DNA from 4 places in the Marinomonas sp. AWM4_232 genome. Region 1 is predicted to be linked to each of the others. Evidence: predicted binding sites of a transcription regulator. Region 1 holds the regulator's gene; each other region holds the start of a gene.
What was found. The regulator LexA, encoded in region 1, represses DNA repair genes until DNA is damaged. The targets are predictions, from matches to a motif close to TACTGTNTANNTANACAGTA.
Positions count from the first base shown of each region.

Region 2: recN (DNA repair protein RecN) is a predicted target of LexA. The motif match lies at 7,544-7,563, and genes of this name have one in related genera.
Region 3: uvrA (excinuclease ABC subunit UvrA) is a predicted target of LexA. The motif match lies at 7,028-7,047, and genes of this name have one in related genera.
Region 4: ruvC (crossover junction endodeoxyribonuclease RuvC) is a predicted target of LexA. The motif match lies at 3,157-3,176, and genes of this name have one in related genera.

Region 1 covers NZ_JBSWTA010000001.1:3,584,453-3,593,636, reverse strand. Annotated here, with positions in the region: gene ACXAC1_RS17005 (DNA topoisomerase I) at 1-710, opposite strand, end outside; gene topA (type I DNA topoisomerase) at 890-3,517, shown strand; gene ACXAC1_RS16995 (DUF6586 family protein) at 3,514-3,984, shown strand; gene ACXAC1_RS16990 (hypothetical protein) at 3,987-4,253, shown strand; gene lexA (transcriptional repressor LexA) at 4,336-4,962, opposite strand; gene dinG (ATP-dependent DNA helicase DinG) at 5,033-7,156, shown strand; gene ACXAC1_RS16975 (DEAD/DEAH box helicase) at 7,245-8,576, shown strand; gene ACXAC1_RS16970 (protein adenylyltransferase SelO) at 8,586-9,184, shown strand, end outside.
Region 2 covers NZ_JBSWTA010000001.1:2,185,516-2,194,699, reverse strand. Annotated here, with positions in the region: gene ACXAC1_RS10430 (glyceraldehyde-3-phosphate dehydrogenase) at 235-1,605, opposite strand; gene ACXAC1_RS10425 (DUF3392 family protein) at 1,869-2,201, opposite strand; gene ACXAC1_RS10420 (uridine kinase) at 2,206-2,802, opposite strand; gene ACXAC1_RS10415 (uridine kinase family protein) at 2,910-3,506, shown strand; gene dnaJ (molecular chaperone DnaJ) at 3,550-4,680, opposite strand; gene dnaK (molecular chaperone DnaK) at 4,797-6,713, opposite strand; gene grpE (nucleotide exchange factor GrpE) at 6,817-7,383, opposite strand; gene recN (DNA repair protein RecN) at 7,589-9,184, shown strand, end outside.
Region 3 covers NZ_JBSWTA010000001.1:1,741,741-1,750,924, forward strand. Annotated here, with positions in the region: gene secY (preprotein translocase subunit SecY) at 1-857, shown strand, start outside; gene rpmJ (50S ribosomal protein L36) at 877-990, shown strand; gene rpsM (30S ribosomal protein S13) at 1,111-1,467, shown strand; gene rpsK (30S ribosomal protein S11) at 1,536-1,928, shown strand; gene rpsD (30S ribosomal protein S4) at 1,943-2,563, shown strand; gene ACXAC1_RS08305 (DNA-directed RNA polymerase subunit alpha) at 2,600-3,604, shown strand; gene rplQ (50S ribosomal protein L17) at 3,647-4,030, shown strand; gene uvrA (excinuclease ABC subunit UvrA) at 4,158-6,977, opposite strand; gene ACXAC1_RS08320 (MFS transporter) at 7,132-8,487, shown strand; gene ssb (single-stranded DNA-binding protein) at 8,530-9,184, shown strand, end outside.
Region 4 covers NZ_JBSWTA010000011.1:587-6,062, forward strand. Annotated here, with positions in the region: gene ruvB (Holliday junction branch migration DNA helicase RuvB) at 948-1,952, opposite strand; gene ruvA (Holliday junction branch migration protein RuvA) at 1,960-2,580, opposite strand; gene ruvC (crossover junction endodeoxyribonuclease RuvC) at 2,582-3,106, opposite strand; gene ACXAC1_RS20120 (ABC transporter permease) at 3,245-5,476, opposite strand, start outside.

The DNA of each region.
Region 1 (9,184 bases):
AGCATTTCCTCGGGGGTTTCTGCATCTTGAATTGCCATAACTTGCGGAGCAAAAATCTCTTTCATTCGGTCATCAACAAACTTTTCAAGCTCTTTCTTTTCTGGTCGATCGACGTTGTTGGATTTCAAATGTGACAAAATAACGCTATATAAAGTTTGTGCAACGCGCATATCGCCAGAGTGAAAATTTTTATTGGCTTGTACAATTTGACGGTTGAGTTGAATCCACAAATTTAGCCAACGCAAATAGGTGTAGCATAATTTGTAGTGAGTGTTACTGATGCGACCTTTTCTTCGCATATAAAGAAGCATTTTTGCGGCTTTGGTAATCCGTTCTTTGTACTTGGTTTTTTCATGGAAGCTCATCTCATCCGGTTCATGATGAAATTCAGTGGGAGCCTCTTCTCGTTCTGCTTCGGCTTTGGCAATACGCTCTTCTATTTTTTCAGGATCATCTGAGTAGGAAACAAGCTCCCTTAAATTCTCCAAATAAAAGTCATAGAATACATCACTAACAATCATATCGGTGTTTATGCTACGTAAGCCAATGATATGCTGCTCCATGCGATCAGCACGATTTTGCAACTGTAAATACTTTAGTCGACGCTCTTTTAGTTCTTGTTCTTTTTGATGTGCACGAGAACCAATCACTACTGAAATCAGCACGATTATGAAAAGAATGACTATAGTTAAGATCTGAAGCGTAGCCATGATTGTCCTTTTTAAATGATTTCAGTATGTTAAAGGGCAAATACTGGACTCGGCAATAGGAATGTTGCGAATCTGTAAGGGATTGCTTGTCATATAATAGCGCTTTGCTTAATATCTGCGCCCCTAAAGTAATCAAACTACGTTCATCTTTCAAAAGTAATTAAGGCTCGAACAACTCAATGGCTAAATCTCTGGTTATCGTGGAATCGCCGGCAAAGGCGAAAACAATTAACAAGTACCTCGGCAACGACTATGTCGTAAAGTCGAGTGTAGGTCATATACGAGATCTGCCTGCAGGAACGACATCAACCTCCACTCCGCAGGAGCGTGCTAAGCAAGCGGCCTTAACTCGAAAGATGAGTCCAGAAGAAAAAGCGGTTTACAAACGCACCAAGGCTCGCAAACAGCTCATCAACCGTATGGGTGTTGACCCCGAGCAAAATTGGGCTGCTCACTACGAAGTGCTTCCAGGAAAAGAGAAAGTCGTCGATGAACTAAAACGCCTAGCCAAAAATGCTGACACTATCTATCTCGCAACCGATTTGGATAGAGAAGGTGAGGCGATTGCATGGCATTTACGTGAAGCCATTGGTGGTGATGACAGTCGCTACAAGCGAGTTGTGTTCAATGAGATCACTAAAAACGCCATCAAATCCGCTTTCGATACGCCATCTGACTTGGACATAAACCGTGTTAACGCTCAACAGGCACGTCGTTTTCTTGACCGTGTAGTTGGTTTCATGGTGTCACCCCTGCTATGGGCAAAAGTTGCCCGCGGTTTATCTGCTGGTCGTGTGCAGTCTGTAGCTGTGAGACTAATTGTAGAGCGTGAAAAAGAAATTCGAGCTTTCATTCCAGAAGAATTCTGGGAATTGGATGCTAACTTAGCGACAAAAGATGATTCAAACATTACCTTTGAAACCGCTAAGTACCAAGGAAAAGAGTACCGCCCTACATCTAAAGAGCAATCTGACGAGCATGTTCAGCGAATTGAAAAGCTGCCGTTTAATGTCGCTAATCGTGAAGACAAACCGACCAAGTCTAAACCTTCAGCACCATTTATCACGTCAACACTACAACAAGCTGCCAGCACTCGCCTGAGCTTTGGTGTTAAAAAGACGATGATGCTCGCTCAACGTTTGTACGAAGCGGGTTACATTACTTACATGCGTACTGACTCGACCAACTTAAGCCAAGAAGCGGTAGAATCTGTTCGCGAGTTTATTCAATCGAGTTACGGTGATGCTTACTTACCAAAAGAAGCGCTGCGCTATTCAAGCAAAGAAGGTGCTCAAGAGGCCCACGAAGCGATTCGACCATCAAGCGTAACGGTTACTCAAGACATGCTTCAGGGCATGGATAAAGATGCTCATCGTCTTTACGATTTGATCCGTAATCAGTTTATTGCCTGTCAAATGACGCCTGCAGAATACACGTCGACAACGATCACTGTGATGGCGGGTGAATACGAATTGCGTGCTAAAGGCCGCATCCTTCGCTTTGATGGTTACACGCGAGTGTTAACACCTGTAGGCAAGAAAGCAGAAGATACGATTCTGCCTGATGTACAAAAAGGCGATCAATTAACGCTGCTAAGCTTAGATCCGGCGCAACACTTCACGAAGCCACCGGCTCGTTTTAGTGAAGCGAGCCTTGTAAAAGAGCTAGAAAAGCGCGGCATTGGTCGTCCTTCCACTTATGCTTCGATCATCTCTACGATACAAGATCGTGGTTACGTTCGAGTTGAGAATCGTCGTTTTTATGCTGAGAAAATGGGCGACATTGTGACCGATCGATTGGTGGCAAGCTTTGACGATCTAATGAACTACAGCTTCACTGCACAAATGGAAGAGAAGTTGGATGACATCGCGGAAGGCGAAAAAGATTGGATTCAAGTTTTAAACGACTTCTACCAAGATTTTAGTCAAACACTCAATCAAGCGGAAGCAGAAGAAGGTGGTATGGCTCCAAACGAACCTACGCCGACCGATATTCCGTGTCCGACATGTGGTCGCCCAATGCAAATCCGTACCGCTAGTACGGGGGTTTTCTTGTCATGTTCTGGTTACGCACTGCCACCAAAAGAGCGCTGTAAAGCAACCATAAACTTGGTCAGTGGCGATGAAGCAGTTGCAGTAGATGATGAAGAAGGCGAATCTAAAGCACTGATCAACAAGCGTCGTTGTGATATCTGTGGCTCAGCAATGGACAGCTACTTGGTTGATGAGCATCGTAAGCTTCATGTGTGTGGTAACAATCCATCATGTACAGGTTACGAAGTAGAGCAAGGTACCTTCAAGTTGAAAGGCTATGACGGACCAGTTATTGAGTGTGACAAATGTGGTTCTGAAATGCAGCTTAAGACTGGTCGTTTTGGTAAGTACTTCGGTTGTACCAATGAAGAATGTAAAAACACTCGTAAGCTTTTGAAAAATGGCGAAGTGGCTCCACCAAAAATGGACCCAGTACCAATGCCTGATTTGCCATGTCAAAAGGTAGAAGATCACTATGTTTTGCGTGATGGTGCGACCGGCTTATTCTTAGCTGCGAGTCAATTCCCGCGTAAGCGTGAGACTCGACCGCCATTGGTAAAAGAGTTGAAGCCGTACATGGAACAAATTGATCCTAAATACCACTACTTCGATAAAGCCCCTTTGCAAGACGAAGAGGGTAACCCGACCGTTATTCGCTTTAGTCGTAAAACTAAAGAGCAATACATTATGACTGAAGTAGAAGGAAAGCCTACTGGCTGGAAGGCTTTCTATGAAGGTGGTAAATGGAAAATCGAACATGGTAAGAAGAAATGAGCGGTTCAAGCTTAGCAAGCGTAACCAACCAGCGCCTAGACGCTGCTAGAAGACTGCTTCAGCAAGCAACAGAAATGGATAACGATTGGATGACTCAAAGCCTTGAGTCATCTGCATTGTTCCAGTTAAGATGCGGGCTGAATGGACTGCTGCAAGAGGTGAAAACCTCTTACAGCCTACCTGCTGCTCTCGATTTAGACTCGTTGCTTCAAGCCGCGAATGCGAAAGGCATCAGTGTTCCTGTGCTGAATGAGTTGGCACTATTGAAAAACAATGGTCAATCTTGGTTGAGCCAATTGCATGTTGCCTTCCAAGCCGCCTTAGATTGCCAAGTGGCTAATCAGTCCTATGGAGCAGGAGTGGAATTGATTGGCCGCGGCTCTGACGCTGGTACATCTACGAAATACATTTTGAGCTCTTTAACAGAGTTAGTCTTACGCTATCGCGAAGACGCGGCCGAATATTAGTGATGAAAGATACCTACTTAGAAATTGTCGAATTGGAAAATGGTGAGATTGTCTTACGCCCAGCAGGGGAGGATGACGATAAAACTCCTATTGCAACACTCACGATTTCCGATGATACGAAAGACTTCCTGAAAGATCGTTATTTTGAGCTTGCCAAGTGCATGTTCCATGCGGGCATCGACTTCGTTTATTCAGAAGATTTCGGTGGCATGGATTCGTCTGAAGGCGATGTGCACGATGAAGAGTTTATGCCGCGGATTTTGCATTAAATAAACCGTTTCGAATCATGGTCAATGCCATAAAAAAGCCTCTATCACTAGAGGCTTTTCAGGAATTGATTATAGGAATTGATTAATGGCCTCGTCGGATTACGCCCACCGAGAGCCCTTCAATGGCAAAGTCTTCGCTTTCCAGATCTACGATAATGTCATTAAATTCTTCGTTTTCCGGGATTAAGCGTACTTCACGACCTTTTTGCTCAAATCGCTTCACGGTTACTTCATCACCGATGCGGGCCACCACGATCTGACCATTGCGCACCGTGTGAGTTTTATGGACAGCTATCAGGTCACCATCTAGAATGCCTGCGTCTTTCATACTCATGCCGTTAACAGACAGTAAGTAGTCAGCTTTTGGTGAGAACATTTCTGCGGCGATAGGGATTCTGGCATCGATGTTCTCTTGTGCCAAAATTGGATAGCCTGCTGCGACTCGTCCAACAATTGGTAAAGTGCCAGCTTCATCGTTCGCACTTACGGGTGCTTCTTGCTCTACAAGGCGAATGCCACGAGAAGCGCCAGAAAGCATTTCGATTGCGCCTTTTTTGCTAAGCGCTTTTAAATGTTCTTCTGCTGCGTTTGGGGAGCGAAAGCCTAAACGCGCCGCAATTTCAGCACGAGTAGGTGGGAAGCCTGTTTCGTTAATAAATTCGCGAATTGTTTCTAGTACGTCAGACTGTCTTTTTGTTAATTTAATCATACGGCATCTGTTTGTTTATACAGTTACTGTTATTATATACAGCTATCAATCAATTGCTCAACTATATTCCATGCTTTCAGACTCGATAAAAGAAAATATTCAAACGGCCTATCGCGCTTACCTTGAAGCCAAAGGCCATAAAGCACGTGTTGGTCAGCGTCATATGATTGCTACGATTGCACGAACGCTTGGTAATATACGACAAGGTTCAGAAGGCGAAAGGCTTGGTGAGAAGCATGTTGCCGTGGTTGAGGCTGGAACAGGTACTGGCAAAACACTTTCTTACTGTTTATCTGCCATCCCCATTGCGAAAGCCAAAGGGCTTAAATTAATCATATCAACAGCCACTGTTGCGCTGCAGGAGCAGATTCTCCATAAAGAGCTGCCAAGCCTGCTGGAATACACCGATTACACGTTTCGCTATACCTTGGCCAAAGGTCGTGGTCGCTATCTTTGCTTAAATAATTTAGAGAGCTTTCTAAGTGCGGAAGATCAAGCCACAGAAGATATGTTTGCAGGCCTGTTTGAGCAACACTTAACACCTGATGATGTAAATACCGTTTTGTATCAGGAAATGGACGACTCACTTCGTGATGGCAAGTGGGATGGCGATAAAGATAATTGGGAAGGCATTATTCGTGAGCAGGATTGGCGACGTTTAACCACCGATCATCAGCAGTGCACGAACCGCAATTGTGCGAATTTTTCAGCTTGCCCATTTTTTAAAGCCAGAGCTGAGTTAGAGACGGCCGATGTTATCGTGGCTAACCACGACTTGGTATTAGCAGACTTATCATTAGGTGGCGGTGCGATCTTATCCGATCCCAAAGAAACTATTTATGTGTTTGATGAAGGGCATCACCTACCAGACAAGGCAATCGGTCATTTCCGTCATGAGGTCCGTCTACAGCAAAGCATTAGTTGGCTTAAGCAGCTAGACAAGAACTTAATCAACCTACGTCAAGAGCTGACCGATGAGGTCAGTTTAACGGGGCAAATCCTTCTAAAATTGCCACAGCAGATACAAAGCACGATCAATTTTATTCAATATGCACAGCAAGGGCTCGCTCCATTTATTCAGAATTTAGGTTTAGATGAAGACTCGCGACAGCATCGCTTTGAGTTTGGTGTGATTCCTGATGAGTTAAGGCAGCTTGCTTACAGCTTATCTACTTCCTATCAAAAGCTGTTTAACCAGATAGAGAACATTCAGGACGAATGTAAAAAGGTGAAGCAAAACGAAGGGATGGGATTAACCGAAGAAACCGCAGAGAACTGGCTACCGATCCTTGGTGTCATCCTTGGTCGCTTAGAAGCTTGTGTGGAACTATGGAAGCTTTACGCTGCGCTGGACGATCAAAACTATCCCCCAAACGCTCGCTGGTTATTGGTGGTTGGGCAAGGGCTTGAACAGGACATAGAGCTAGGCGGATCACCGATCTTGGCTGCTCATACGCTGAGAATGCAACTGTGGGATAAGTGTTTTGGTGCTGTGGTGACATCAGCCACACTGACTGCGTTAAACGAATTTCATCGCTTTAACATGCGCTCCGGCGTACCAAGAGAAAGTGAATACCTAAGAGTCGTCAGTCCCTTTGATTTCCAGAACAAGGGCACGTTAGTTGTTCCGAATATGACGTCTGAGCCCAATCATGCAGAAGCACATACAAAAGAGCTCATCACATACTTGAACGACAACGTCGATACATCGCTTGGCTCGTTGGTGTTGTTTTCCTCACGACGCCAAATGGAAGAAGTGGCTGCTGGCCTAAAAGATAACCTCAAAGACATCCTACTGATTCAGGGAGAGCAATCGAAGCGCATTATTTTGGAAAGCCACAAAGATGCCATAGATGGCGATAAAGGCAGTTTGCTATTTGGCTTGGCAAGTTTTGCGGAAGGTGTCGATTTGCCTGGTAAATATCTGACAAGAGTGTACATCGCCAAAATCCCATTTGCGGTTCCAGATGATCCGGTTGAAGCCACATTAGCAGAATGGATTCAGCGACGCGGAGGCAATCCGTTTATGGAAATTACGATTCCGGATGCCTCGTTACGACTTGTTCAAGCAACCGGCCGTTTACTGAGAAGTGAAACCGACAGTGGCGAAATTCATATTCTGGATAAGCGCTTACATACGAAGCGCTACGGTAGACAATTAATCAACAGCTTGCCGCCTTACAAACAGATTTAACCAAACTAAAGGTGATAAAGGGCTACCATTTAGGTACACTTCACGCCTGAGTAATTACATTCATTCAAAAGAGATTAAAGACTCTCACATGGAAAAACAGCAAGAAGCAGCGCGCCCTGCATCAAAGGGACCAAAGCGCCAACGTAGACCCCGTCGTAAACACAACAAAAGCAGTGCTAACGCTACGGGAACTAGTACTCCAACTGCTGAAAAAACGTCTAATGGAGAACTTTGGTCAATTAAAGACTTTAAGGTTGCTGAAGTTGAAGGCAAAGTACGTTTTCATGATATGAACCTTCCGGATCGTGTAATGAAAGCCATTCAAACCATGGGGTTTGAATACTGCAGTGAGATTCAAGCTGCGACATTACCTGCCACACTTCAAGGTTATGATCTGATTGGTCAAGCTCAAACAGGTACCGGTAAGACAGCCGCGTTCTTAATCGCGATGATCAGTGACTTCTTAGATTACCCAGTTGAAGGTGAACGTGCCAACAACTTCCCACGTGGTCTAATCATTGCTCCAACTCGTGAGCTTGCTTTGCAAATCGCTGACGAGGCAGAGAAGCTAACCAAGTACACCAATCTAAATGTTGTGTCATTGGTTGGAGGCATGAATTATGACAAACAGCGTCAGCAACTTGAGACAGAGTTTGTTGATTTAATCGTTGCTACACCAGGGCGTTTACTTGACTTTGCACGTAGCAAGAAAGTCATGTTGAACAAAGTAGAATGTGTGGTGCTAGACGAAGCCGACCGTATGCTGTCAATGGGCTTTATCCCAGACGTGAAAAGCATTATTCGTATGACGCCTCATAAAGAGCGCCGTCAAACGATGCTGTTTAGTGCAACGTTCCCGAAAGATATTCAGGCATTGGCTCGTCAGTGGACATTCCACCCAAAAGAAGTGTCTGTTGTTCCTAAAGAAACAACGAATAAAAACATCGATCAAGTCATTTACACGGTTTCTAATAATCAAAAATGGCCAATCTTGAAAAAGCTAATCGAAGAGAATGGTAGTCAACGCACCATTATTTTTGCGAACCGCCGTGATGAGACCCGTGATCTCCACGAGAAATTGAAGAAGGCTAACATCAACTGTGCCATGCTATCAGGTGAGGTTTCACAAGATAAACGCGTTAAAACCCTTGCTAAATTCAAAGACGGAAGCATTCAGGTATTGGTTGCGACAGATGTGGCTGGTCGTGGTATTCACGTCGATAACATCGAGCTAGTCGTTAACTATGCATTACCTGATGACCCTGAAGATTATGTGCACCGTATCGGCCGTACTGGTCGTGGTGGCGAACAAGGTAAATCTGTTAGCTTTGCAACAGAAGATGACTCTTTCATGATCCCTGAAATTGAAGCGACCATCGGTACGTCTATTCGTTGCGAATACGTTCGAGATCAGGACTAGAAATAGTTTATGCGTTTGCAGCATCGTTTTGCTCAATTAGGCAATGAATTTAGTGCTCATACCTATGTACAACCGTTGCAAGAGCAACGGTTGGTTGAGATAAACAAACTTCATGCTCAACATTTAGCAATTGATGTGACTGATGCGCAGACGCTTTCGATCTTATCTGGCGAAACCACTTTATCCGATAGCCTTAGTATGGTGTATGCTGGCCATCAATTTGGTGGTTTTACACCACAGCTAGGAGATGGACGAGGTGTTTTACTGGGTGAAGTCATCGCTCAGGATGGTTCCTACCATGATCTTCACGTAAAAGGTTCTGGGCAAACGCCATTCAGCAGGCAAGGAGACGGTAGAGCCGTACTTCGGTCATCTATCCGCGAATACTTGGCCAGTGAAGCCATGGCGGCTCTTGGCATTCCGACATCCAGAGCATTAGCTTTGTATGATAGCCAACAAGCCGTCTATCGTGAGCATCCCGAAATCGGCGCTATGCTCATTCGTACGGCTCAAACACACATCCGCTTCGGGCATTTCGAATACTTTTTTGCTCATAAAAAGACCACAGAGCTACAGCGTCTCATCGACTTTACTCTAGAAAATCATTT
Region 2 (9,184 bases), 1.4 Mb from region 1:
CATGATTGGATGCCAACCTCTAATGCATGCCCCCACAGCCATGCATTAGTCGTGATGTTGGTGAGCGCCACATCACATCAACTGCTAGTTACATTTATCGGGCCTTGTGCCCGATTTTTTTTGTCTAAACTTAGCTAGGCACTCAAGACAAACAAAAACACATTATTTTTAGGCAAAAAAAACGGCGACCCGAAGGTCGCCGAACTAACACACATGCTTAAATGTGTCCGGTCATTACGCCGCTGCAGTCTCTACAGCGTTGCTATCAGCCAGTGCCATCTGCGCTAATTTTTCCATTAGACGCACTACTTGGCAGCTGTAGCCATATTCGTTGTCGTACCAAACGTAAAGAGTCGCTTGGTTACCACGTACTTTTGTTGATAGAGAGTCCAAAATACCTGCTTGCTCACTACCGATGAAGTCAGAGCTTACCGCATCAGCTTCTGCACTGAAGCCAATTTGACCTGCTAGCGCAGCGCTTGCAGAGGCTTTCTTCAGTACTTCGTTGATTTCGTCAACTGACGTTTCCGCTTTCAAGTTCAAGCTTAGAACCGCGATAGAAACATTGATAACAGGAACACGAATCGCACTGCCACTTAGCTTACCTTCAAGAGAAGGAATCGCTTTAGAAACCGCTTTCGCTGCGCCCGTTTCTGTCATTACCATGTTCATGGCTGCAGCACGACCACGACGATCGCCTTTATGAACGTTATCGATTAGGTTCTGATCATTCGTGTAGGCGTGCACTGTTTCAACGTGACCAGATTCGATACCGTACTTCTCTTCAAGAACAGAAAGAATCGGAGTGATCGCATTCGTTGTACAAGAAGCCGCTGATAGGATTTGATCGTTTGATTCGATATCCGAATCGTTAACGCCAAACACAATGTTCTTCATTTGCTTACCAGGCGCTGTCAGTACAACACGATCAATACCTGGACGAGCTAGATGGATACTCAGTCCATCGTGATCACGCCAGCGACCAGTGTTGTCTACTAGCAAAGCATTGTTGATGCCGTAGGCAGTGTAATCCACTTCACTTGGATCAGATGAGTAAATAATCTTAACTGGCTGGCCGTTGATAATCAGTTGCTCATTCTCAGCATCCGCTTTAACAACACCTTCGTAAGTACCGTGAACTGAATCAAACTTAAGCAGACTAGCGCGTTTAGCTAAGTCATTATCACCTGCTTTTCGAACAACGATAGCAGCCAAATTCATACCTGGAGTGGTATGCCCAAGCGTACACATGCGACGTGCAAGCAAGCGACCAATACGACCGAAACCGTACAAAACAACCGGTGTTGTAGAACCCGCTTGAGCAAAGCTTGCTAGCGATGCGATGTCCGCATCAGTCAATGCTTCTTCAAGCTCAACAACGGCATTAGATGTTTTGTTTGCGATCAGTTTTTCCAACACTTGATACACACGAGCTAGGTCTACTGCTGGATATTGATCAAACAATGCTACCAATCCAGTAACAGAATCTGACATCAAAGTTTGTCCAGCAAGCTGAACTTTAACTGACTGCTCACGACCTAGCTTACCCAATAGTGGAATCATTGATTCAACTTTGGAAACCGTTTCTAACCAAGTGTTTGTCATTTATCTGCCCCCGAGAAATACAAACGTTTTGCGACAATTTGGGCGCAGTCTACCCATTCATTGAGGTAAAAACAAATTGTAACAAGGCAACAAAAAACCTTTAAAAACGGTACTTTAGAGCTTTTTTTTATGAAAACAACGTAAGAATAAGAAGTGCGTAAATAAATAACGACATTATGATGATTGCAGTAAAATTACGGCACTTTTTCTAATAAAGTTACGTAATTTCACTACAGAAAAAGAAGGAAAATTTCTTAATTTTTTTATAAATAACGTTTTCTCTCGGCGATAATCCCCAGCAAACAAAAACAAACCAGAATTAGAGTCGGCCGCCATACAGGATCCGTCATGCTTAACACTTGATAAATAAACGGCTGCCCCCAAAGCGTCAGCAGGCCATAACCAAAAGTACACATCAGAACAAAAGCTGCAATACGCGCTACAAACCACCAGCTCGCCACAGAGCGCTTTAACGTCCGGTTAAGCCAATCACCTAAGATCACCAAACTGGTGGCCATGAGAGCCAATGCGATATCAGAAAGATAAGGCTGAATTAGGCGAACAAACACCATATTAATGTCTTGTACAATATCCATATGGTTATTGGCTCCTACGCAGCAGAGCCTCGACATCTATGCGACCTGAAGCCGAAGCACGTCTTGGAACGCGGTCAATATAGCTCACTGATACATCAAAGGTAGTATTACGCAACTCAATCTCAGTGCCATCTGACAGCATCCAACGAGCACGCCCATAACCATCACGCACAAAGCCAATTGAAGGCGGACCGTATTTTCCTTCCAACAAATGACCAAGCTTAGCGCGTAGCTCTGCACTCTCAACAACACCAGACATCGTGGCTCGCTCAACATATTGGTAACGGTTATAAATAACTGTTAGCTCTTTGATACCTAAAATACCAGACGCACCGAGGCTATAGTTGGCAATGCCTTCTCGGTAGGAAGGGTAAGGCTCTAAACCAATTTTAGCCAAGTGCTCTTCGAACTTATCTTTCGATAAATCGTTAAACGGTATACCAAATAGTTCAGCCCCTGAAGAGTAGACCACTGGCTCTTCTATTGGCTCAGATGCCTCTGGCTCATCATTTGCCGAGGCAGGAGCAGATAGCAACAAGGTAAGTAAAATCAAAGAAAATGTGCGTAAGCATTTATTCCACATGAAAATCTCAATCTTCATTATGTTAACCAATAAGTCAGGAAGCGATTTTAACACTTCTCTGTTAAACTAGAGCCTAATTCTTCCACTCAGCAATGCAAATTCATTTTTCTATTTTGAGGTAGCCCATGGCACTCGTAATCGGCATCACCGGTATTTCAGGTAGCGGTAAAAGCCGCCTATGCTCACTGTTAGCAGAAGGCTTAGGAGATAAGTTGACCGTTATTTGTCAGGATAGTTTCTACAAAGGCTGCGGCAACATCGACCCGGACGTCTACAATTTCGATGATCTAAACTCGCTAGATTTAGAAAGCATCACCCTAGCCATCCATAACTGTAAAAATCAACAACAGCCAAATGAAATCCCAGTTTACGACCATTCGCAACACAAACGAGTCGGCTATCGTAATTTGGAGCCTTCCAAAGTGGTGCTGGTTGAAGGCCATATGATGTTCCAAGACCCTGGCATCCGCGACGCCGTGGACTACTTGCTCTATGTGGATACAGATATGGACATAGCCATTGTACGTCGCCTAAAGCGCGATATTGCGGAGCGTGGGCGTAATGTTAATGAGGTAACTAGCCGCTACATGCGACATGTACGCCAAGCCTCTCTTAAAACCATTGAGATTCGCAATAAAGCAGATTTCATCATCCCTAATAATAATAGCTTTACCAACGCCGCCAATCTGCTGCGTCAATATATTGAACATCTACTAAAATAACAAAGGAGCCAATTGGCTCCTTTGTTTTAAATAGCGATTTGCATCACTTTTTAATGTCTTCGAAGAATCGCTTCACGCCGTCAAACCAGCTTTTCTGTTTAGGTGAATGCTCTGAGTTCTCACCCATCGTTTCCGCAAGCTCTTCTAACAGTTCTTTTTGACGATCAGTTAAGTTCACTGGCGTTTCCACCACCACCTTACAAATCAGATCACCCACTGGGCCACCACGAACAGGCTTCACACCTTTGTTGCGTAAACGGAACAGTTTACCTGTCTGACATTCAGGCGTGACTTTTAGACGCACACGACCATCAAGTGTTGGCACATCGATTTCGCCACCCAACGCCGCCGTTGCAAAGCTAATTGGCACTTCACAATAAAGGTTCGCACCATCACGCTCAAAGATCGCATGAGGTTTCACCGAAACCTGAACAAATAGATCGCCTGAAGGGCCACCAAACGCTCCAGCTTCACCCTCGCCTGACAGACGAATACGGTCGCCAGTATCAACACCCGCTGGGATCTTAACATTAAGTGTCTTGTACTCTTGCTTACGGCCTTGACCATGACAAGAATTACATGGGTCAGAAATGATCTGACCTTGGCCATGACACTGAGGACACGTCTGCTGCACAGAGAAAAAGCCCTGCGACATACGGACTTGTCCAGCACCGTTACAAGTTGGACAAGTCGTTGGCTTAGTACCTGGCTTGGCACCAGAGCCTTCACACTTATCACACTCTACAGCCGTTGGAATGCGAATTTTCTCTTCACAACCCCAAACCGCCTGCTCAAGATCAAGCTCCAGGGTGTAGCGCAGATCTGATCCGCGACGAGTACGGCTTTGACCACCGCCACCGCCGCCACCGAAAATATCACCAAATACGTCGCCAAAGATGTCGCTGAAGCCGCCAGCGCCGCCGCCAAAGCCACCATGACCACCTTGACCACTCACGCCTTCATGGCCGAAACGATCATAGGCCGCACGTTTATCCTCTGAAGACAGAACTTCGTACGCCTCGGCAATCTCTTTGAATTTATCCAGCGCTTCTGGATTATCCGGGTTCTTATCCGGATGGTACTTGTTCGCTAATGAGCGGTAGGCCTTTTTAATGTCCTTTTTGTCCGCATCCTTGGCAACACCAAGTACTTCATAATAATCACGTTTACTCATTGCAGGTGTTCCTGAATATGTAGAGTGAGTTCAAATCCCTAGAGACAGCAAAACACGGTAGCGTCCCGTGTTTTGCATAAGTCCCGTTGGGACGACGACTTAACTAAGCGGTTGGCTTATTTTTTGTCGTCTTTAACTTCTTCAAACTCAGCATCAACTGCGTCGTCTTGTTTTTGACCAGAAGCTTGTTCACCTGCTTGAGCTTCAGCAGCATCTGCTTGCTCGTACAGTTTCTGCGCTAGAGAACCAGACGCTTGAGTCAACGCATTCGTTTTCTCTTCGATCTGATCTTTGTCGTTAGACTCTAGAGCCGCTTCTAGATCAGTGATCGCTTTCTCGATTGCTTCTTTTTCTTCTGCAGTCGCTTTATCGCCAGCATCAGTCAAAGTCTTACGAGTTGCATGGATCATGCCGTCCGCAGTGTTACGAGCTTGTACTAGCTCTTCGAACTTACGGTCTTCTTCAGCATTCGCTTCCGCGTCCTGAACCATTTGTTCTACTTCTTCATCGCTTAAGCCAGAAGAGGCTTTGATCACGATAGACTGCTCTTTACCAGTCGCTTTGTCTTTCGCAGAGACACTCAAGATACCGTTGGCATCAATGTCGAAGCTAACTTCGATCTGAGGCACACCGCGTGGCGCTGGTGGGATGTCAGCCAAGTCAAAACGGCCTAGAGACTTGTTCTGAGACGCTTGCTTACGCTCACCTTGTAGGGCGTGGATCGTTACAGCGTTCTGGTTGTCTTCCGCAGTCGAGAATACCTGTGACTTCTTAGTTGGGATAGTCGTGTTTTTCTCGATTAGAGCCGTCATCACACCACCCATAGTCTCGATACCTAGAGACAGCGGCGTAACGTCTAGTAGAAGAACGTCTTTCACATCACCTGCTAGTACCGCACCTTGGATCGATGCACCGATTGCAACCGCTTCGTCTGGGTTCACGTCTTTACGAGGTGCTTTACCGAAGAACTCAGTTACTTTCGACTGTACAAGTGGCATACGAGTCTGACCACCTACTAGAATAACTTCGTCGATGTCAGAAGCAGATAGATCTGCGTCTTTCAGCGCTTGACGACAAGGCTCTAGAGACTTAGTCACTAGATCTTCAACCAAAGACTCAAGCTTAGAACGAGTTAGCTTAACGTTAAGGTGTTTAGGACCTGTTGCATCTGCCGTGATGTAAGGTAGGTTAACTTCTGTTTGAGAAGAAGAAGATAGCTCAACCTTCGCTTTCTCACCGGCTTCTTTTAGACGTTGTAGCGCTAGTGGATCGTTGTGTAGATCGATACCCGTCTCTTTCTTGAACTCTGCAGCCAAGAATTCGATCACGCGCATATCGAAGTCTTCACCACCTAGGAACGTATCACCGTTCGTAGACAGTACTTCGAATTGTTTCTCGCCATCAACGTCAGCAATTTCGATGATAGAGATATCGAATGTACCACCACCAAGGTCGTATACTGCTACTGTTGAATCACCAGAAGCTTTATCTAGACCGTATGCTAGTGCAGCCGCTGTTGGCTCGTTGATAATACGTTTAACATCAAGACCAGCGATCTTACCTGCGTCTTTTGTCGCTTGACGCTGAGAGTCATTGAAGTAAGCAGGAACCGTGATAACCGCTTCCGTTACTTTTTCACCCAAGTAGTCTTCTGCTGTTTTCTTCATTTTCTTAAGAACTTCAGCAGAAATTTGTGGTGGCGCTTTCTTGTCGCCTTTTACTTCTACCCATGCATCGCCGTTGTCTGCAGAGATGATCTTGTACGGCACCATTGAGATGTCTTTTTGTACCACGTCATCTTGGAAGCGACGTCCGATCAAACGCTTAACAGCGAATAGAGTGTTTGTTGGGTTAGTAACCGCTTGACGCTTAGCTGACTGACCTACCAATGTCTCGCCATCTTCAGTAAATGCTACGATAGATGGGGTGGTGCGATCGCCTTCCGCGTTCTCGATAACGCGGGCCTTGTCTCCGTCTAGCACGGAAACACAAGAGTTAGTTGTACCTAAGTCAATACCAATGATTTTGCCCATGGTTGTATCTCCAGTAAAATTCTTTGTTCGTTTCGATAATTCTGTATTTGGGTACGGCAATTTTTATTTCAAGCACTCACTGTCAAAAAAATGACAGTTTTTTTTAGGCTGCGCTTGAAACCACCACCATTGCTGGGCGCAACAAGCGGCCATTAAGTGTGTAACCTTTCTGTACCACATCCATCACAGTGTTTGGCTCCATGTTTGGATTTGGCACCATGGTCATCGCTTGATGTAATTCAGGGTTGAATGGTTCGCCCTGTGGGTCAACCGCAACCACTTCAAAACGCGCTAGCGTTTCTACTAGGTCTTTGTAAGTTAGCTCCACACCTTCGCGCATAGGGTCATTTTCTGAACCTTCTACCGCAGAGGACAAAGCACGCTCTAGGTTGTCCGCAACCGTAATGACGGATTTAGCGAATTTTTCCAGCGCAAACTTATGCGCTTTTTCAACATCTTGCTCAGCACGACGACGAATATTTTGCGCTTCAGCTTGAGCACGAAGCGCCACTTCTTTGTATTGCGCTGCTTCTTCACGTGCTTTAACTAGTTCATCAGAAGCATCATCTACCATACCTTCTAGGACTTCTTCTGCGATGGCAGCATCGGCTTCGTTTAGCAATTCTTCTTGCTCGACTTCTTGCTGTGCTTTATTCGTTTGATCACTCATTTTCATCTCCAAATAACAGAAAGTAACCTGTCTGTGCGTGGTATATGGGGTCACCTTTTAACCTTTCAACACCTAATCCTTATTAAATGTATGCAAATAAAATCTTTTCTCAGCACTTGTCAAAAAACGTACAAGTACTGTATAAAGAACCATATAAAAGTACTGTATATTTAACCATGAAACTTTGCTTGATCGGGAGCATGCCATGTTAACCAGTATCGCCATTTCAAATTTTGCCATTGTAGAAACTCTGGATTTAGAGCTAAAACCTGGGATGACCGCCATTTCTGGCGAAACCGGTGCTGGCAAATCCATCATGGTGGATGCCCTTTCACTTTGTTTAGGGGGGCGCACCGATGCAGGCGTCGTGCGTCACGGGGAAAAAAAGGCAGATATCAGCGCCACCTTTGAAATCAGCGCTTATCCGGCAATACAACACTGGCTAGAAGAGCGAGACCTAGAGAATGGCAGCGATCCTCTATGCATATTGCGCCGAGTCATTAGCAAAGAAGGCCGTTCTAAGGCTTACATTAACGGCCGCCCATGTACATTAAGCGACTTAAAGGAAGCAGGCAGCTTTCTCGTCGACATTCATGGTCAACATGAACACCAATCTCTGTTAAAGCGCAGCGCACAACGTCAACAGCTTGATGAATATGGCCAGCTGACAGAGCTCTCTCGTCAAGTTCGTGACGAATACAACGCATGGCGTAAGCTGAAAGAAGAGTTGCATGCAAAACAAAATCGCTCAGCGGAACTTGAAGCCAAAATCCAATTACTGTCATACCAAGCGGAAGAGTTAGCGCAGCTGGACCTAAAGCCTCACGAGTTAGAGGAATTGGAAACAGAGCAGGCTTTTCTCTCCAACATTGCAGACGCTCAATATAAAGCTTACGCGGCGAGCGGCATCCTTAGAGATAACGATGAAGGCAATATATGCTCGCTACTACATCAAGCCATCCAACAGGCAAGCACCATTCACCCTGCCACCAAAGAGCTTGAAAACGCTTTAGAAATGATGAATCAAGCACTCATCCAAGCGGAAGAGGCTTCAAGCAGCTTGAATCATTACCAAGATACTCTGGAGCAAGACCCTGGTCGCCTGCAAGATGTCGAACAACGTTTAAGCGATATCTACGACACCGCCCGCAAACACAAAGTGTTGCCGGAAGGCTTAATTCCTTTGCGAGAAGACGTCGAAGCAGAACTAGACAGCTTATCTGGTGGGGAAGAAAGTTTAGAAGCCCTCAAGCTCAAAGAAGAAAAGGCTTATCAACAGCTCACAACCAGCGCCACTTTGTTAACAGAAAAGCGTATGCAAGCTAAAGAGGAGCTGGCACAACGAGTTGAAGAACAAATCCACGGCTTAGGTATGCCTTATGCTCACTTCCATATCCATTGCGATCCGCTGGATCAAATCAGCGCTAATGGCTATGAAGAAATCGAATACATGATTGCTTCTAACCCAGGGCAACCCGCACAACCTCTTCGCAAAGTGGCATCCGGCGGTGAGCTTTCCCGTATCAGCCTAGGCATCCAAGTCGTCACGGCACACACATCCGTCATTCCGACATTGGTATTCGATGAAGTCGATGTGGGCATCAGTGGCGGCACCGCTGAGGTGGTTGGGCGGATGCTTCGCGCTGTGGGCAATCGCGGGCAAGTGTTCTGTGTCACACACTTGGCACAGGTTGCAGCCCAAGGACATCAGCATTTCCGCGTCAGTAAGGAAGTATTGAATGAGGCAACGGTATCTAAGGTAGAACCGTTAGTGGAGACAAAACGAACCCAAGAGATTGCT
Region 3 (9,184 bases), 1.8 Mb from region 1:
TTGTAGCTGGTACGGTTTTCTTGATGTGGCTAGGTGAGCAAGTAACAGAGAAGGGTATTGGTAATGGTATTTCGATCCTTATCTTTGCTGGTATCGTAGCGGGTCTTCCTTCAGCTCTAGGTCGTTCTTTTGAATCAGCCCGTCAAGGTGATATCAATATCCTTGCACTGCTTTTGATTGGTGTGTTGGCTGTTGCAACGGTTGCGTTTGTTGTTTTCATCGAACGTGGTCAACGTCGTATCACAGTCAACTATGCTAAGCGTCAGCAGGGCAAAAAGGTGTTTGCCGCACAAAAGAGTCATTTGCCACTAAAAGTAAATATGGCCGGTGTCATTCCGCCTATCTTTGCTTCTAGTATTCTTCTATTCCCCGCATCGATTGGACAATGGTTCGGTCAAGGTGAGGGTATGGAATGGTTGCAAAATATATCTTTGGCTCTAGCTCCTGGGCAACCGCTATATGTGCTGTTGTTTGCGATAGCAATTGTTTTCTTTTGCTTCTTTTATACAGCGCTGGTGTTCAACCCTAAAGATGTGGCAGATAACTTGAAAAAGTCCGGTGCGTTTTTGCCGGGCATTCGTCCAGGCGACCATACAGCTCGATATATCGACGGTGTTATGACTCGTTTGACGCTATTCGGTGCATTGTATATCACGCTAGTGTCATTGATGCCTCAGTTCTTTGTTGTAGCATGGAATGTCCCTTTCTACTTCGGCGGTACTTCGATGTTAATCGTAGTGGTCGTTGTGATGGACTTCATGTCTCAAGTACAAAGTCACTTAATGAGTCATCAATACGAATCATTAATGAAAAAGTCTAATCTGACTGGATATGGTCCAAATGGCCTAATGCGTTAAGCATAGGTTGGAGTTGAACATGAAAGTACGTGCATCTGTAAAGAAAATCTGTCGTAACTGTAAGATCGTTCGTCGTAACGGTTCAGTTCGAGTGATCTGCTCTGAGCCTCGTCACAAACAGCGTCAAGGTTAATAGCTCGATTATTCGATGATGGGAGGGTGGTTGATTTTTGTCCGCTATGCTGGCATAATCGTCCGCCCTCATGAAAGCAAAGTGATGAAGAGATTCATCCATAACAACGGAGTAAAGTGAATGGCCCGTATAGCCGGTGTCAATATTCCTGACAATAAACATGCGGTCATTTCTCTAACTTACATCTTCGGGATCGGTCGCACACGTTCACAAGAAATCTGCCAAGCTGCAGGTATCGCAGAAACTGATAAAATCGGTTCTCTAAGTGATGAAGTGCTAGACCGTCTACGTGGCGAAGTTGCTAAGTTTACTGTAGAGGGTGACCTCCGCCGTGAAGTCAGCATGTCTATCAAACGTCTGATGGACTTAGGCTGTAACCGTGGCATCCGTCACCGCCGCAGCTTACCTGTTCGTGGTCAACGTACCAAAACGAACGCTCGTACGCGAAAAGGCCCTCGTAAGCCAATTCGTAAGTAATTCAACGCGTTTCGCTCTAGTGCATTAAGTCTGCTAGAGCTGAGCATTAGATTTAGGAAAAGTGCAATATGGCTAAGCCAGCAACGCGCAATACCAAGAAAAAAGTCAAAAAGACGGTCGTCGACGGTGTTGCTCATGTACACGCGTCTTTTAACAACACGATCGTGACTATCACCGATCGCCAAGGCAACGCTTTGTCTTGGGCGACTGCAGGTGGTTCTGGTTTCCGCGGTTCTCGTAAAAGTACCCCATTTGCGGCACAGGTTGCTGCAGAACGTGCCGGAGCTGCTGCTCAAGAGTTCGGCCTAAAGAACGTTGACGTAATGATCAAGGGCCCTGGTCCTGGTCGTGAATCCGCAGTTCGTGCATTGAATGCATTGGGTCTGCGCATCAATAACATCACAGACGTGACGCCAATTCCGCACAATGGTTGCCGTCCGCCTAAGAAACGTCGCGTTTAAGAGGAGACAGACACATGGCTCGTTATTTAGGTCCTACTTGTAAATTGTCTCGTCGTGAAGGCACAGACTTACAACTTAAAAGTGGCTCACGCGCTTTAGAATCAAAATGTAAAGCAGAAACAGTTCCTGGTGTGCACGGTGCACGTCGTGGTCGTCTTTCTGATTACGGTCTACAGCTTCGTGAAAAGCAAAAAGTTCGTCGTATTTACGGCATTCTTGAAAAACAATTCCGCAACTACTACAAAGACGCGGCTCGTATCAAAGGTGCAACAGGTGAAAACCTTCTGCAACTTCTTGAGTCTCGTCTAGACAACGTAGTTTACCGTGCTGGCTTCGGTTCAACACGTGCGGAAGCTCGTCAGCTAGTAGGCCACAAGGCTATCCTAGTTAACGGCGAAGCGGTTAACATTGCATCTTACCAAGTTAAAGCTGGTGATGTTGTGTCTATCCGTGAAAAAGCTAAGAAGCAGTTGCGTGTACAAAACGCACTAGAGCTATCTAAAAATCGTGCGCCGATCCACTGGATCGAAGTTGATTCAACTAAATTGGAAGCAACTTACAAAGCTGCTCCTGAGCGTGCCGATTTATCAGCTGAAATTAATGAGAACCTAATCGTCGAGCTTTACTCTAAGTAATAGCTAGATGGTTAGGATTAAGAAATAGGTGGATCTATGCAGCGTTCAGTGAGCGAATTGTTAACCCCACGCAACATCGAAGTTCAAGAATTAGGTCAATCACGTGCCAAAGTGACACTACAACCACTAGAGCGTGGTTTTGGTCATACTTTGGGTAACGCGTTGCGCCGTATTCTTTTGTCTTCTATGCCTGGTTGTGCAATCGTTGAGGTAGAAATCGACGGTGTATTGCATGAATACAGTGCGATTGAAGGGGTAAAAGAAGACGTTATTGAAATTCTTCTTAACCTAAAAGGAGTTGCGATCGCTCTACACGGGCAAGATGAAGCAACTCTAACACTAAGTAAGAAAGGTCCTGGTGTTGTAACAGCTGGAGATATCCAACTTGTTGCCGACTCAGAGATCGCTAACCCAGATCATGTGATTTGTCACCTTGATGACACTGCTGAGCTTAACATGCAGATCAAGGTTGCACGTGGTCGTGGTTATGAGCCTGCTGACGCTCGTGTTGCTAGTGACGATGAGACTCGTCCTATTGGTCGCTTGCAGCTGGATGCCTCTTTCAGTCCTGTTCGTCGTGTTGCTTACAGCGTCGAGAATGCTCGTGTAGAGCAGCGTACCGACTTAGACAAACTTGTCATTGACATTGAGTCTAATGGTACGATCGATGCTGAAGAAGCGATTCGCCGTGCAGCGACAATTCTACAACAGCAAATCGCAGTATTTGTCGCTCTTGAGAGTGAAAGCGAAGCGGTTGTAGAAGAAGAAGAGGATGAGATTGATCCGATTTTGCTACGCCCGGTTGATGATCTTGAGCTAACCGTTCGCAGTGCTAACTGTCTAAAAGCAGAAAACATCTACTACATCGGTGATTTGATTCAGCGTACAGAGGTTGAGCTACTTAAAACGCCTAACCTTGGTAAGAAATCATTAACTGAAATTAAAGATGTTTTAGCACAGCGCGGTCTGTCTTTGGGAATGCGTCTAGAAAACTGGCCACCAGCTAGTTTGAAAGACGACAGCAAAGTTCTAGCTCGCTAGATCATTGTTCCCTGACCACCGTAGTTTGGTAAGGAATGTAAAATGCGTCATCGTAAGAGTGGACGTCACTTAAACCGTACTAGCTCACATCGTAAAGCGATGTTCAAAAACATGGCTGCTTCTTTATTCGAGCACGAAGTTATTAAGACTACGTTGCCGAAAGCCAAAGAACTTCGTCGCGTTGCTGAGCCTTTGATCACATTGGCGAAAGAAGATTCCGTTGCGAATCGTCGCCTAGCCTTTGCTCGTACTCGTAGCAAAGATGCAGTAGGTAAATTGTTCTCTGAACTTGGTCCTCGTTACCAAGGTCGTCCTGGTGGTTACGTTCGCATTCTAAAATGCGGCTTCCGCGCAGGTGACAATGCACCTATGGCTTACGTTGAACTGGTTGATCGTCCAGTTGCGGAAGCTGCAGACGCTGAGTAATACAGCATTTGCTTAAAAAAAGCCGAGCCAAAAGCTCGGCTTTTTTATGTCTGAATGTTATTCATACCCAACAGGGTTTGAATAAAAAAGGAGCTATACGCTCCTTTTTTATCATCAAATTTCTCATTTAAAGCATTGGCTTTAAGAACCTAGCTGTGTGTGAAGTCATGTGTTCTGCAACAGCTTCAGGTGTTCCTTCGGCAATAATATAGCCTCCACCACTACCGCCTTCTGGCCCTAAATCTACAATCCAATCAGCCGTTTTAATCACGTCTAAGTTATGCTCAATTACCACAATCGTATTGCCGTGGTCGCGTAAGCGATGCAGAACTGATAAAAGAAGTTCAATGTCTGCAAAGTGAAGTCCTGTTGTCGGTTCATCTAAGATATAAAGCGTTTTACCAGTATCGCGTTTAGAAAGTTCTTTGGCGAGTTTCACCCGCTGTGCTTCACCACCAGAAAGGGTTGTTGCTGCTTGCCCTAAACGTATATAGCCAAGGCCAACATCGATCAGTGTTTGTAGTTTTCGTGCAATGGATGGAACTGGGTCAAAAAATTCACGTGCTTCTTCGATCGTCATTTCTAAACATTCGTGAATGTTTTTGCCTTTATAAGTGATTTCCAAGGTCTCTCGGTTGTAACGTTGTCCTTTACATACATCACATGGAACATACACGTCGGGTAGGAAGTGCATTTCTACTTTGATTACACCATCACCCTGACAAGCTTCACAACGCCCACCCTTAACGTTAAAAGAGAAGCGCCCAGGTTTGTAGCCACGGGAGCGAGCTTCTTGAGTGGCGGAGAAAAGCTCGCGCATTGGTGTAAAAATGCCAGTGTAGGTCGCAGGGTTTGAACGAGGTGTTCGACCGATTGGGCTTTGGTCAATATCGACGCATTTATCAAAATGATCTAATCCCTCGATTTTCTCGTGTGGTGCTGCGCTTAATGTGGTCGCGCCATTCAACGCTGTTGCAGCTAAGGGGAACAGTGTTCCATTGATCAAAGTCGATTTACCAGAGCCCGATACACCTGTTACACAGGTCATGACGCCAACTGGAATGCTCAAGGTGACATCGTTAAGGTTGTTGCCTTTCGCCCCATGTAGAGTCAGCTGTTTGCCTTGTGTTGCTTGATGACGTAACGCTGGCACCTCGATCTTACGTTTACCTGTTAGGTATTGGCCTGTAATAGAGGCTTCACAGTCCATGATGTCTTGCGGTGTCCCCGAGGCAATTACTTGACCGCCGTGTACACCTGCACCCGGGCCAATATCAATTAGGTGATCTGCTACGCGTATGGCGTCTTCATCGTGCTCGACTACGATGACGGTATTTCCCAAGTCTCTTAAGCGAGTTAACGTGCTTATTAAGCGTTCGTTATCGCGCTGATGTAGTCCAATGGAGGGTTCATCAAGGATGTACATTACCCCAACAAGTCCAGCACCGATTTGACTGGCTAAGCGGATTCGCTGTGCTTCCCCGCCTGAAAGTGAGTCAGCCTTACGATCTAGAGTAAGGTAATCCAGTCCAACATTCACAAGGAAGCTTAGTCGATCGCGAATTTCCTTTAGAATCTTGGCTGCGATTTCACCTTTAGCGCCCGTTAGCTGCAGCTGTTCGAAGTATTCTAGGCATTCAGCAATTGGCTTTTTGACGATGTCGGGCAGAGTCTCATTGGCAATAAACACATTACGAGCCGCTTTGTTTAAGCGTGTGCCATGGCAGCTTGGGCATGGCTTGGTGCTAATGTATTGTGATAGATCGTCACGGACACTGTCAGATTCAGTTTCGTGATAACGTCGGCTTAAGTTAGGTAATACCCCTTCGAATACATGTGAGCGTGTCATCTTGTCGCCACGTTCATTGATGTAGACAAAGTCGATCTTATCTTTTCCTGAGCCATTTAAGATTTTGTCTTGATAAGCTTTAGGGATGTCTTTGAATTTCGTATCAATATCAAAGCCATAGAAGTTAGCCAGCGCATTAAGTTGCTGGAAATAGAAAATGCTGCGGCGCCCCCAACCTCGGATAGCACCTTCACCCAGCGTTAAATTCTCATCTTGGATAACTCGGTCCGCATCAAATGCCTGCTGTGTGCCAAGTCCGTCACAAGTCTGACAGGCGCCATTAGGGTTGTTGAATGAAAAGAGCCTAGGTTCAAGTTCCGTAATCGCGTACCCACAAACTGGGCAGGCAAATTTACTTGAGAAAACCAGTTCATCCTTTTCATCATCCATATTGATGACTTTTGCGATGCCATCTGAGAGAGATAAACAGGTTTCAAAAGACTCTGCTAAACGAAGCTGTAAATCAGAGCGCACTTTAAGGCGATCAATGACGACTTCTATGGTGTGCTTTTTGTTCTTCTCCAGAGCTGGAGCATCGTCCAAGTCTACAACAATGCCATCGATACGTGCTCTGACAAAACCTTTAGAGAGTAATTCGCTGATGGTATGAAGGTGTTCACCTTTACGATCTTTGATGATCGGCGCGAGCATCATCATTTTGCTTTCTTCTGGCAGCGATAAAACCTTGTCGACCATCTGGCTGATGGTTTGCGCTTCCAGCGGTTCCCCGTGATCTGGACAGCGTGGTTGGCCAGCGCGAGCATAGAGTAAGCGCAGATAATCGTACACTTCAGTAATGGTGCCCACTGTTGAGCGCGGGTTATGTGATGTGGACTTTTGCTCAATCGAAATCGCAGGGGATAAGCCCTCAATGTGGTCGATGTCTGGCTTTTCCATCATGGACAAGAATTGACGAGCATAAGTTGAAAGTGATTCAACGTAGCGACGTTGCCCTTCCGCATACAAAGTATCGAATGCCAGCGATGATTTACCGGACCCTGATAGGCCGGTGATGACCACTAGTTTGTCGCGAGGAATGTCCAAATCGATGTTTTTAAGATTGTGGGTCCGTGCGCCGCGAAGGGTTATAGTGTCCATGAGTCTCCAAAATGTAATGCAACCAAGGAAAAAGTCATTCAAACAAGAATAACTGTCTATTTTTACAGTAGTTAAAATAGAGCTTCAACGGTATTTTTAGTAAAATCTGCGATCTTTCAATAATCGTCTCTCAATTACGCAAGCAGTCGCACTTATGGATGTTATCGAACGCCGCTCAGTTTTAGCCTTAGCAATGGTTTATTTATTCCGTATGCTTGGGCTGTTTCTAATTATGCCTGTTATCAGTGTCGCTGCGGATGGCTTAGATGGAGCGGATGCTGCATTGATCGGCGCTGCAATTGGGATTTATGGTTTTACACAAGCTTCACTGCAAATCCCAATGGGGATGTTGTCCGATAAGCTAGGACGTAAGCGGGTCATACTATTTGGATTGTTGCTGTTTGCACTAGGTAGCATCATTTGTGCTCACGCTGACAGCATTGCCACTTTGATTATCGGTCGAGCGGTACAAGGCGCTGGCGCGATTGCCAGTACATTAATGGCGTTGCTGAGCGATGTGACCAAAGAGCAAAATCGTACTAAAGCCATGGCGATGGTCGGGATTAGTATCGGTGCATCGTTTATGTTGTCCTTAATACTAGGTCCAGTTCTGTTTCAATGGGTTGGCTTAGCAGGGCTGTTCTATCTATCTTTTGCCTTCTCTATTGTGGGGATGGGATTAATCGTATGGGCTGTCCCTAATGTGACGGAACATACGTTTAAGCGTGATACGACCCCAAGTTTGGTAGCATTAAAAGATGTATTGCGTAATGGGCGCCTGCGCTTTTTAAACATCAGTGTGTTTCTACTACATGGCAGTTTAACAGCCCTGTTCGTTGCGATTCCAAGCCTATTGATTCATCGCTATGAGCTGACCCTAGGGCAACACAGTATTTTATATTTGCTGGTCATGGGCGCAGCCTTTGTGCTTATGTTACCGTTGGTCATTGCTGCGGAAGCAAAAGGCTTAATGAAGCATGTGTTAACCATTGTGATCACTATAATTGGTCTAGCGACGGTGGCGATGGAGTGGGCATCTAACGTATGGCTGTTTGGCGTTACTGTATGCTTGTTCTTTGTCGCATTTAACACGCTCGAAGCTACATTGCCTTCTGTTGTTAGTAAATTGGCACCAGTAGGATACCGCGGTACCGCTATGGGGGTCTTTTCAACTCATCAGTTTTTGGGCGCCTTTGTTGGTGGAGCTGGTGGTGGTTGGTTACTACAAAATACCTCGATGACTATGCTGTTTAGTATTATTGGCGGTATTTGGTTACTTTGGGCAGTGGTCAGCGCGTGGCAGCCAGCCCCAAAGCAAGTAACCAGTATGGCTTTTAGTGTTGTTGCACACACCGAAGACGATGTGCAGCAATTAACCGAAGAAATCATGGCAATCCAAGGAGTGGAAGACATGCAAATATTTATGGATGAGCAGACCGCTTATTTGAAAGTAGACAAAAAGCAGCTTGATAAAGCTGCGTTGCAGCGCATTGTGCCGCATGTAAAGTAATCTAGTATCAATCAGTACTGAAAATATTATTGGAGTAGCGTCATGGCACGTGGAGTAAATAAAGTAATCTTGATTGGCAACGCTGGCAGCGATGCAGAAGTGCGTTTCATGCCATCAGGTGCAGCCGTTGCAAATGTTAACTTGGCAACGACAGAAAGCTGGCGCGATCGCCAAACAGGTCAAATGCAAGAGCGCACAGAATGGCACCGTGTTGCCTTTATGGACCGTGGTAATTACCGCTTAGGCCAGATTGCTGGCGACTTCATCAAGAAAGGTTCAAAAGTGTACGTCGAAGGCTCTTTGCGTACACGCGAGTGGGAAAAAGACGGCATCAAACGTTACACCACTGAGATCGTTGCTAACGAAATGCAACTTCTGGACGGCCGAGCAGATGGTCAACAAGGTGGTTATGACAACAACATGGGCGGCGGTTACGGTGGTGGTCAGCCTCAGCAGTCAGCGCCACAGCAAGGTGGTTACGGCTCGGCACCTCAGCAACCAGCACAACAGCCTCAGCAGGGTGGCTACGGTCAGCAACCTGCTCAAAGTGGCTATGGTCAGCCTCAGCAAGCAGCACCCGCAGCGCAACCGCAATCATTTGGCAGCTGGGGTAATCAACCGCAGCAAGCTCCTGCACAACCAAAAGCGCCAGAGCCAGCGAAACCACAACAGCCTGCGCCAAACTTTGACGACTTTG
Region 4 (5,476 bases), on a different contig from region 1:
CTATGTAATTTGTTATATTTTTTACACTTGTATTTATTGACCACAAAGGCGGCCAAAAGTTACATCTAGTGTATCTAGTCAGCTATGAACTGACAACGCTCTTGCTGTGAATTAGCGGCAAATAACGGTAAAAAGCAATTTGCTTAGTTATTTTTTAGCCACATTAGGTTTTATCAATACAATTATGCATATTTTCACCTTAATAATAAGTCACTACAGTGACACTAAAAAGCAACCAAAACAGCCAAAAACTCGACGTTTATTCATAAATAACGCATAAACACCCAAAAGCACTTTTACGAATCTACTACAGAATACTTAAACTAATCCTGAATAAAGTTCTTAAAATTTATAAAAACCTTCCCATTCATAAACTTAAAATTAATATATTCACAATGTGAACAAAAAGAAAACAATTAAAAAATATACTCACATTAGTTTTTTTTATCTGAAAATAAAATTTTTCTAGTTTGAAGAAAAATCCATCATTGCGTATTATTTACCTATACCGAGCTAGCAACCTCATGAAAGTTTCTTTCATTAAGCTCCGTTTTTAGCAATATGAAATTTCGTATTGCACTAGGTTTACTTAAATCTGGATAAAACCTTTTTTAAGTAGACCGTAGTTCCCTGGATTACTTCCTTCAACTTGTTGTTTGCCCGCATCCTTATGCGGGCTTTTTTTTGCCTACACAAACGTCAATGAGAATACCTATCGATAACTTAACAGCATGTGAATTACAGATGTTAAAATAAGACAACAACCCAGTGGTAAGCGGTAAGCGGTAAGCGGTAAGCGGTAAGCGGTAAGCGGTAAGCGGTAAGCGGTAAGCGGTAAAAATCTACTTACCCGTTGGATACAAGCAATTTATCTCGATAAAAAGCAGCCCTTTCGAGCTGCTTGATACTTATAGCTTAAAGCTTGTAACTAACCGCGGGGTTTTTAGTTATTTTTCTGGCGTTAGCCCAAAGTGTAAATAAGCGATGTCTGAAACAAGTCGTCCGCGTGGGGTGCGTTGTATAAAGCCTTGTTGAATTAAAAACGGCTCTATCACATCTTCAATGGTTTCTTTTTCTTCACCAATTGCAGCCGCTAGGTTATCAAGGCCAACGGGGCCGCCCATAAATTTTTCGATAATAGCTAACAGGTATTTTCTATCCATGTAGTCAAAACCGCTTTTATCAACATCAATCATATCGAGGGCTTGCTCTGCAACTGTGGCATTCACTTTACCGTCTGATTTCACTTGGGTGTAATCACGAACGCGGCGTAATAAACGGTTTGCTATGCGCGGTGTACCGCGTGAACGCTTGGCGATTTCTGTAGCACCTTCATCGCACATGGTTAAGTCTAAAAAGCTTGCTGAACGGGCAACAATTTTTGATAAGTCTTCAACCGAATAAAATTCTAATCGCTGTACGATGCCAAAACGGTCTCTAAGTGGTGAGGTGAGTGAGCCAGCACGCGTTGTTGCGCCAATTAAAGTAAATGGCGGTAAATCAAGCTTTATTGAACGTGCTGCAGGGCCTTCACCTATCATGATATCCAGCTGATAATCTTCCATTGCTGGATACAAAATCTCTTCGACTTGCGGGCTCAAACGGTGAATTTCGTCAATAAACAGTACGTCACCTTCTTCAAGGTTCGTTAAAAGTGCGGCTAAATCCCCTGCTTTTTCAAGCACTGGCCCCGACGTTGTTTTAATATTAACCTTAAGCTCGTTGGCAACAATGTTTGCAAGTGTGGTTTTACCAAGACCCGGTGGACCAAATATTAATAAGTGATCCAGCGCTTCGCCACGATGGCGAGCTGCCTCAATAAAAATTTCCATTTGTTGCTTAACATGCGGCTGGCCTGTGTAATCGGTTAACAGTTTTGGTCGTATGGCACGATCAACACTGTCTTCGTTACTTTGTTCACTCGCATCTATTAAGCGATCTGCTTCAATCATGGTTTACTCACAACATTGATTTTAGAGCTTCTTTAATTAGAACCTCGGTCGTCATATCTGGTTTGTTCACTGTTTTAACCGCTTTTTGTGCTTGCGGTAGCTTATAGCCTAATGCCACAAGTGCTGATACAGCATCATCAGCAGCATTATTTGCCACTAGGGTATCATCACTTGATGGCTCAATGACGGCATTATCGCTAAATGGTGTAAATAAGTCATTACCCCAATTTTTAAGCCTGTCTTTCATTTCGAGCACTAAACGCTCAGCCGTTTTTTTACCAACGCCCGGTAGTTTAACCAGTGTGGTCGCATCTTCATTATTAACACAACTTACAAATTGCTGCGCCGACATACCCGATAAAATAGCTAGACCAAGCTTTGGCCCTACACCATTGGCTTTTAAAAGCTCTCTAAATAAAGCGCGTTCGGTTTTGTTGTTAAAGCCAAATAATAGCTGGGCATCTTCACGTACCACAAAATGGGTATAAATAATCGCTTGCTCACCCACTGCTGGTAAATCATAAAAGCAAGTCATGGGCATTTGTACTTCGTAGCCTACACCACTTACTTCGATAAGAATTTCTGGTGGCTGCTTTTCTACTAGTAAGCCATTTAATCGACCAATCATATTACTTCCTTAATCGTCCTCTTACGGTTTTGCTCGCACTGCCCGCAAGTTTTATTAAATTTTGTTCTGAGTGTGCATGACAAATAGCAATTGCTAAAGCATCTGCGGCATCGGCTTGAGGGGTACCTGGCAGCTTTAAAATGTTTTTAACCATATGCTGTACTTGAGACTTATCGGCTCCGCCATTACCTACAACGGCCTGCTTAATTTGCCGAGCTGAATATTCATAAACTGGCAGCTCTGCCATTGAAGCACCAACGATAGCAGCGCCACGTGCTTGACCGAGTTTAAGCGCTGAGTCTGGGTTGTGTGCCATAAACACTTTTTCGATAGCAAAACTGTCTGGGGAGAATTGCTCTACCAATTGACTGATCCCTTGGTAAATCATTTTTAAGCGTATCGGAAAATCGTGATCGGCCAATTTAATGCAGCCACTGCCTAAATAAGTGAACTTAGCACCTTGGTGGGCAATCACGCCGTACCCTGTTAATCGTGAACCAGGATCAATCCCTAAAATAATCGCCAACTAACTGACTCGTCTATTATCATTATTATCTGCGGTTAATAATGCCAGAGCACTGTATAAATTACCAGTAGCCAATTGCAATTCATAAAAAATGCCCGCAATTGCGAGCATTTTATAGTCAACCTTTAATTAAGACATTTACGCGAGCGAGCGTAATAAGCCTTGGGTATTTTTTCGCATTGTTCGCGCTATCATCAAATAACCCAAACATGCCACAAATAAGCCCCCGACTGCTGGGCCAATAACCCAAATATGAGGGTGGAACTTACCTGCTAAATCGAACATCTGTCTTTGCACTATTAACAGAGCGATGTCACTGACAATGGCAGCGACTAAACCTGCAGTTACGCCTAATAATAAAAACTCATATAAGGTGGCATTTTTAATTAAGCGCCCTTTCGCACCTAAAGTTCGCAAAATAACAATCTCTTGCATTCGCTCACCCAAACTTGCTTGTACTTGTGAAATAAGTACTAAAGCGCCACAGGCAACCACAATCGCTAGTACAAAGCCAATCGCTAACGATACTTGTTCTATGGTTGAGCGAATTTGTTTAATGAAGCTTTCAACATCTATCACGTTAACCGTTGGGTATTGACGCATTAGCTCATTAAACTCACGTTTTTTCTCTGCTTTTACATTCACTGATGAAATATAAGTAGCCGGGAAACTAGCTAGCACATCTGGGCTTAAAATAATAAAGAAGTTAGGTTTAAGCGTGGTCCAATTAACCTTACGTACACTGGTAATTTTTGCGTCAAACGACTGCGCGCCAATTAAGAAAGTAAGCGTATCGCCTATTTTTACATCAAGGCGCTCAAGCATCGACTCTTCGACCGATGCCTCGGCTACTGAGTCTTCACTAAACCATGTACCGTCGATAAGCTCGTTTTGATTAGGTAAGTCTTTACGCCAAGTTAGGTTTAACTCACGGCCAATACCAGAGCGGGCTTCTTCGTCTTTCTTTTCGTTGTCTTCTTGTGATACTTCGCGGGCAACCAACTCACCATTTACGGCATTTACACGGCCACGAACAACCGGATAGAAATCAGACGTTGGCATATCATTTTGCGCTAAGAAGCTAGTAATAGGCTCTAACTCTTGCTCAGTAATGTTCACTAAAAATGAATTAGGGGCATTTTCAGGAAGCTGAGACTGCCAATCCGAAATCATGTCGTTCTTAAGTACAATTAAAAACAGTAATAACTTGATTGCCAAAGCAAAGCTAATTAATTGTACCGCATTCACATTGGCACGCTTTTGAATTGACGCAATCGCCAATGACCAACTGTTGCCCGGACTCAAGCCAAGTTTGCGGCCACCACCAAAAATAACCTTTGATAAAGCAAATAACACCGCAATTAAAAATGCCGTCGAAAGGAACAAAATTGCACTAATTTTGATGTTGTTACTAAATAACCACATCAGTAAAAACACAGTAAGCGCCGACATAGTAAGGTGCACTTTACTTACCAATAAACGGTCGCCTAAGTTACGGCGAAGCACACGGAGCGGCGGAATATCAAATAAATCGAGTAGCGGTTTAATTGAAAACATAACCGCACAAATCACACCCGTGCTAATCGCAATGATCCAAGGTTTTGCCGATGCACTCGGCAATGCTGAGCCCATGGTTTGTGCCAAATAATCAGTGGCAATCGCTTGTAAACCATAACCAATCAGTAAACCCACAATCACCGACATTGAACACACAAGGCTCAAATGTAATAAATAGATTTTACGGATCATCGCGCGGCTACCGCCAAGCGTTTTCATCATAGCAACTGGGTCGTACTGACGTTCACAATACCGTTTTGCCGATACCGCAATAGCAACAGCAGCTAAAATAATGCCTAGCAAACCAGCTAGCAATAAATAACTCTCGGCACGATTTAAACTATTAGAAATAGGTGACTGGCGGTCTTTAACACCATACCAACGTTGGTTTTCTTTCATCTGTGGTTTTAACCACGCATAAAAGGTATCTAAATTGTCTTTTTCGCCAGCATAAAGTTGACGGTAAAACACCCGACTACCCGGCTGAATTACCTCTGTAACAGCAATATCTGCTTCATTAATTAAAATTCGCTGGCTGCTCGAGAACACATTAAACGGCGCATCTGGCTCTTCGGCTACAACATGACTAGCCGTAAAAGTAGCAGCGCCAAGCTCTACTTTATCGCCCACTTTAATGTTTAGCGCATAAAATACAGATTCACTTAACCACACTTCACCACGACTTGGGATATCAGAAGTTACTTGTGGTTGACCAGTCAGGCTAGTTTTTACTTTTAACTCGCCTTTTAACGGATAGGTGTTTGATACCGCTTTAACCGAGCCAAGTTGCATTTCGTCACCGGCAAATAACAT